DNA from 2 places in the Alteromonas nitratireducens genome. Region 1 is predicted to be linked to the other one. Evidence: predicted binding sites of a transcription regulator. Region 1 holds the regulator's gene; the other holds the start of a gene.
The links. The regulator ArgR, encoded in region 1, controls arginine synthesis, uptake and breakdown. The targets are predictions, from matches to a motif close to ANTGAATANNTATTCANT.
Positions count from the first base shown of each region.

Region 2: the regulator ArgR is predicted to act here: its motif matches at 1,204-1,221, upstream of AB1N33_RS01445 (citrate synthase).

Region 1 is NZ_JBFNPK010000020.1:14,520-17,949, forward strand. Features, by position in the region: gene AB1N33_RS14575 (TonB-dependent receptor) at 1-1,874, shown strand, start outside; gene argR (transcriptional regulator ArgR) at 1,949-2,413, opposite strand; gene mdh (malate dehydrogenase) at 2,622-3,430, shown strand, end outside.
Region 2 is NZ_JBFNPK010000001.1:315,465-318,894, reverse strand. Features, by position in the region: gene sdhD (succinate dehydrogenase, hydrophobic membrane anchor protein) at 1-277, opposite strand, end outside; gene sdhC (succinate dehydrogenase, cytochrome b556 subunit) at 271-645, opposite strand; gene AB1N33_RS01445 (citrate synthase) at 1,324-2,604, shown strand; gene AB1N33_RS01440 (DUF3429 domain-containing protein) at 2,669-3,091, shown strand; gene AB1N33_RS01435 (pirin family protein) at 3,120-3,430, opposite strand, start outside.

The DNA of each region.
Region 1 (3,430 bases):
ACGAATTCGAGCTGGAAAATCACCTGTATGAAGTGGGTGCTGAGCTGAATTCACACGTTGTGTCTCTGTACTCTGACTGGACTGATAAGTTCTCTACCGAGCTGCGTGTTTCTCGCCTTGAGCTGGACAACCGTCAGCTTTCTCTGGAAAACAGCACCGGCCAGGTTGGTGGTATCACTTTTGGTGAAATGCAGATCAACGTGGTTGAACCAGTGTCGGGTGAAAGAACAACCGTTTACATCGGTGGTGACGACAGCCGTCAGGCAAACGACCTGAACTACGACGTAGACGGCCTGATCCTGCGCGGTTACTACGCAACAGATAACGGTCACGACCTGACGTTCGGTTACGAGCGTGAAGCACTGAACGTGTTCAATGTATTCGTACAGCACACTGAAACAGAAATTCGTTTCGGCAGCATTGAAGCGTTTGAAGCCGGTCTGCCAGGCGCGATTTACTACAACAACGCACCTTCTGGTAACCCTGAAGATGCCGCCGCTGACTGGGGCTATGAAACCCACGCGGCATACATCCAGGATCAGTTCAACTTCAATGATGATCTGACACTGAAAGTGGGCCTGCGTTATGACTGGTACACGTCAAGCGATCGTCCTACTGAGAATGCAGAGTTTGTAGCAGAATATGGTTTTTCTAACTCTGCAAACCTGGACGGCGAAGGTCTGATCCAGCCACGTATCGGCTTCAACTACTACCTGAACGACAGCACTGAGCTACACGGTGGTCTGGGTCTGTTCTCTGGCGGTAACCCGAACGTATGGTTGTCTAACAACTTCTCAAACAACAATGTACTGCAGTTCGGTCAGCGTGGCCGTAACTTCGGTTACACCGACGGTTCACGCAGTCTGTTTGACGACGATATCGTATGGAAAGGCGTGGAAGACGGTGCACCGGCAGGACCCGGTTATGGTATCCCTGGTGAACTGTATGATGCAGTTGCCGCTGGTCAGGGCGCTAACTTCGAAATTAACTACCTGGATCCAAGCTTCGACATTCCGTCTGAACTGAAGTTTGCATTCGGCATGACGCATGAAACCGAAGAAGGTTACTTCGTGCAGGCAGATCTGTTGGTGTCTCAGACACGTGACCAGGCTATCGTTCTGCGTGGTGACTTAGAGCAGGTTGGCACGAACGCAGATGGTTATCCAATCTATGACAGTGTTCGTATGCCATCATTTGTGCTGACTAACTCTGACGAAGATGCGATGTCTTACACTGTGTCATTCGGTGTGTCTAAAGACTGGGATAACGGCATCAGCCTGATTGCAGGTTATGCTTACAACCATGCTGAAGATATTCAGCCAATGACCAGTTCTGTCGCGTTCTCTAACTACCAGAACCGTGCGTTCTTTGACCCGCAGGAGCAGGTTGCCTCTCTGTCTGATTACAACATTGAGCACCGTCTGACTGCGTCACTGACGTACACTGTTGAACTGTTTGATGGATTCCCAACCACCTTTGGTGCGTTCGGTATGATTCAGTCTGGTAAGCCATTCAGCCGCACATACCCGCGTTCTGATGACAACGGCACTGACGTGAACGACATCTACAACTTCAACCCGTATCTGGACAGCAACAACGTACTGCCTCCAGGTTACGAGCGTAACGGTGAAGACGGTTCGTGGTGGAACAAGGTTGACCTGCGTATCACGCAGCAACTGCCTGGCCTGATGGATGGTCATCGTGCAAGTGCGTTTGTGGTGTTCGACAACTTCACAAACTTCCTGAACGACGACTGGGGTATCGCCGAGCGCGTTCCATTCAATACAGCTGACTTTGACACGTCTAACCCAGAAACACGTCGCGGTGACGCGTCGCTGTGGGAAGTACGTGTAGGTGTTGAATACAGCTTCTAAGCAAGCTGACAACCTTGCAATAAAAAAACCCGCTTCGGCGGGTTTTTTTATGCGAGAAAAAGATAAAAAATAATTCAGACGCTCTCGAATAAGTTCTCAACGCGCTGTCTGACTTCTTCAATGCGGCTGACATCGGCGGGTGCAATGAAAATAGTGTCGTCGCCCGCGATGGTTCCAAGTACGCCGTCCTTCTGACTTAATGAGTCAAGCAGTCGGGCAATCAGTTGTGCTGCGCCAGGGCTGGTGCGAATAATCACCATGACATTGTTGTGTACAATATCCAGAACCAGTTGTTTCAGCGGGCTTTTAGCCGTCGGCATGCCAAGTTCAGGGGGCAGGCAGTAGACCATGTCGCCACGTGCATTACGGGTACGCACTGCGCCATATTTGCTTAGCATACGTGAGACTTTTGACTGGCTGATATTATCAAAACCCTGACTTTTTAATGCAGACACGATGTCGCCCTGCGAGCCGGCACTTTCCTGTTTGAGAATTTCTTTAAAGGCTTTAATAAGTTGTTCTTGCTTTTGATTCGCCATGTTGCCGTTACTACTGTGATGAATGTCGGGATATTGTGCCGTACAGGTGAACTTTCTTCAATTTAAATGCATAATCATTCACGTTCCTGAATATTGTCAGATTGTCGGGTATAATGTCGTCTACGACGATCAGATGATTGAGTTTTCCCCGTCGTTGCATTAGTGTGACGACCCGAAATTAGTTGAGTAATCCCATAGGAGAAATGGTATGAAAGTAGCCGTGTTAGGTGCTGCCGGTGGTATTGGTCAGGCGCTGTCTTTGTTGTTGAAAACACAAATGCCAGCAGGTTCAAGCCTGGCGTTATATGACGTTGCGCCAGTTGTTCCGGGCGTTGCGGTTGATCTTAGCCACATCCCTACAGCGGTAAAAGTAACCGGTCACGGTAAAGACGATCTTGGCGTAGCGCTGAAAGACGCTGACATCGTGCTGATTCCTGCGGGCGTACCTCGTAAGCCGGGTATGGACCGTTCTGATCTGTTTAACACCAATGCCGGCATCGTTAAAGCGCTGGTTGAGGGCTGTGCAGAGCATTGTCCGAATGCCTGTATCGGTATTATCACCAACCCGGTTAACACTACCGTCGCGATTGCTGCAGAAACACTGAAAGCGAAAGGTGTTTACGACAAAAACAAGCTGTTCGGTGTGACTACGCTTGATGTTATCCGTGCAGAGACCTTCGTTGCTGAGCTGAAAGATCTGGATCCGTCAGCGGTACACGTTCCGGTAATCGGTGGACACTCAGGTACAACGATTCTGCCTCTGCTGTCACAGGTTGAAGGTGTTACGTTCTCTGATGATGAAATTGCCAGCCTGACCACCCGTATCCAGAACGCAGGTACCGAAGTGGTAGAAGCGAAAGCCGGTGGCGGTTCTGCAACACTGTCTATGGGTCAGGCCGCAGCGCGCTTCTGCCTGTCTCTGATTGCAGCGATGCAGGGTGAAAATGTGGTTGAGTACACTTATGTACAGACTGACGGCAGTGATGATGCCGCGTTCTTCGCTCACCCGGTGCGCCT
Region 2 (3,430 bases), on a different contig from region 1:
GCAGTGCGCGCAGACCCGGCAGTTTTACGTAGTCAGTAAGAACCTGCCACAAGCCGATGCGAACGTGAATCATGATGGCAACCAGGGTCGCCAGAGTGAAAACTTTCATGGCAATGCCGGAAAACAGACCTTGCCAGACGTCAAAAGTGATGGTTTCCGTGGAGATAAAGAACCACGTCATAAAAATTGTGTAGGCTGCAATGATTGCAGCAGTCGCGCGCAGCGATACGTAATCCTGAACGCCGTCACGCTTCATACTTGCCTGATTGGTTACCATAATGCCACTCCCAATACGACTGTCAGCACAATCCAAAGACCAATCACAACGTTGGCGCTCAGGTTGCCTGACTCAAGTTCTTCCCAATACCCCATATCCATGATGGCGTGACGGATACCACCGAGCAGGTGATAGGTCAGCGCAGAGGCGGTGCCAATCGCAATCAGCTTGCCGATGATACCGTCCATCAATGCACTCACATGCGCGAACCCGTCAGCGGATGACACGGACACAGCCCATGCCCAGATGACGAATAACAGTGCGAAGAACATTGCGACACCGGTAACACGGTGAAGGATTGACGAAATAGCAGAGGGCGGAAATTTAATGGTATTCAGATCTAAATTTACTGGTCTTTGCTTTTTCACAATTTATGCCTGTTTGTTCCGTAGGGACAAAACCGGGTCATTTTGCAGTGTCCTGTAATGTCCCGGCGTGTTTATTTGTTAACGTGATCGCTCCCTGAGCTGTTAACATTTTGTGAATGTTTTGTAACTTGGTTAACAGACTTAACGGTCCTGTTTTCAAGTACGGCTGAGTATATCCAGCACATTGTACAATTACAATTTTTTGTGCCTTATTAGGACCTTAGTCTTATACCGTCTCCATTACATAGTGAAAACGCTAAAAACCGGATCAAAATTGATCGATTTAGTCCTGTTCGTCGTTATAAAGCGGGCGTAATAGTAGCAGTTGTCAATGTAGATAACTATGATAAGTCGAGCGGATTACGCGCATTTAATCTGTATGCTGAAAAAAGCAACACACACTGTTCAATCTTCGACCATACTCAGAAGACATTCTGTATTGCATGTCAGTGCGTTACGGCAGAGATTGACCAGAGTGCACAGCCGGTAGTGATTGATTTTCAGAGCAAATCGCGACCCGATATCATCAATTTCAATCCGGAATATTTATTGCGCCTATATGCATTTAAATTGACTTATCGGTACAGAATAAAGTACAACTACGCCACTTTTCCCAACGGGTCGGATACTTTTTATCCGATTTCGCTGCAAACAGAACCATTCTGAGGAGAGCATTTTATGGCAGATCAGAAAGCCATTCTTAAGGTCGGCGGTAAGGAAATCGAGCTTCCGGTTCTATCCCCTACCGAAGGTCAGGACGTTATTGATGTACGCACTCTCGGTAGCCACGGCTATTTCACCTACGACCCCGGTTTTTTGGCGACAGGATCCTGCGAGTCAGCTATCACTTATATTGATGGCGCAAAAGGTGTTCTGCTTCACCGCGGTTTCCCAATCGAGGAACTGGCACGTGATGCGGATTATCTGGAAGTGTGTCACATGCTGCTGCATGGTGATGCACCGACAAAAGAACAGTACGAAGAATTTAAAGCAACCATCACGCGCCACACAATGGTGCATGAACAGATTAATATGTTCTTCCATGGTTTCAGAAACGATGCGCATCCAATGGCAATGCTTTGCGGTACCGTTGGCGCAATGTCGTCGTTTTATCACAGCGATCTGGACGTAGGTAATGAAGAGCAGCGTATCCGTAGTGCACATCGCCTGATTGCGAAAATGCCTACGCTTGTTGCTATGTGCTACAAGTACAATATTGGCCAGCCATTCGTCTATCCGCGTAACGACCTGAGCTATGCTGCCAACTTCCTGAACATGATGTTCTCTGTACCGGCGGAAGATTATGAAATCAGCCCGGCTGTTGAGCGTGCAATGGATCGTATCTTTACCCTGCATGCTGACCACGAACAGAATGCATCAACGTCAACCGTTCGTCTTGCAGGCTCGTCTGGCGCTAATCCATATGCGTGTATCGCAGCAGGTGTTGCGTCTCTGTGGGGACCTGCCCATGGTGGTGCAAACGAAGCCTGCCTGAACATGCTGGAAGAAATCGGCAGTGTTGATCGTATTCCAGAGTTTATTGAGCGTGCGAAAGACAAGAACGATCCGTTCCGTCTGATGGGCTTCGGTCACCGTGTTTACAAAAACTATGACCCACGCGCTACCGTAATGCGTGAGAGCTGTCACGAAGTGCTCAAAGAGCTGAAAGTAAACGATCCTCTGCTGGATGTCGCGATGGAACTGGAGCGCATTGCACTGGAAGATGACTACTTCGCAGAGAAGAAACTGTTCCCGAATGTAGACTTCTACTCAGGCATCGTACTGAAAGCGATTGGTATTCCAACCAACATGTTCACGTGTATTTTTGCACTGTCACGTACGGTTGGCTGGATTTCACACTGGCACGAAATGATGAGCGATCCAAAACAGAAAATCGGTCGTCCTCGACAGCTGTACACCGGTCACAGCCAGCGTAAATACACACCAATCAACCGCTAATCAGTGGCTCTGTGTCATACTAAATAGCGCCCCCGTGGCGCTATTTTTTTAAGGAGACTGGTCCATGCCCTACTCTGCTGTATTTCTTGGCCTGGCAGGATTACTGCCCTTTTTATGTATGCCGCTGGCCATCGTAACAGACACCCTGCCACTGCCGCAGGCAGCACGGTATTTCACACAGTATTCTGCGGTTCTGCTTTCATTTTTCGGTGGGATCCACTGGTGGGATGCAATCAGCCACAAACGCTTTAATCATCAGATGGTGGTGGCCATGCTGCCGACCATCACCGGCTGGCTTTGTCTGGTGTTCAGTGGCACGCCACTGGTTTTAGGTATCCTGTCAATCAGCTACCTTGCCATCCTGTTTTACGACAAGTACATGCTGGCACTGCCTAAAAGCGACATCATGAGCTACATGACACTGCGCATGGGACTGACGACCGTCGTTGTACTGACCCACGCCTGGATGATTGCATTACTGACATAAAAAAAGGGTGACATGTCACCCTTTTTGCCTACGCCAGTCTGCCGGTCTGGTAATCATGCAGGGCCTGATGAATTTCGGCCTCCGTATTCATCACAAACGGCCCGTACTGTACCACTGGCTCGCCAATGGGTTCACCGGCAACCAGTATCGCCTTGCCGCCTTTTGGCGTGTCAATACTAACGCTGTCACCGTCGGTTAATACCGCGAGTGTTCCGGCGGTCAGCGTATAACCAGCCACACTGACAACGCCCTCATAACAATACACAAACGCACTATGAGACGCAGGCAGCGGCACGACCAGGGGCTCGGCGCTATCCTGGGTGGTAAAACGTAAATCGT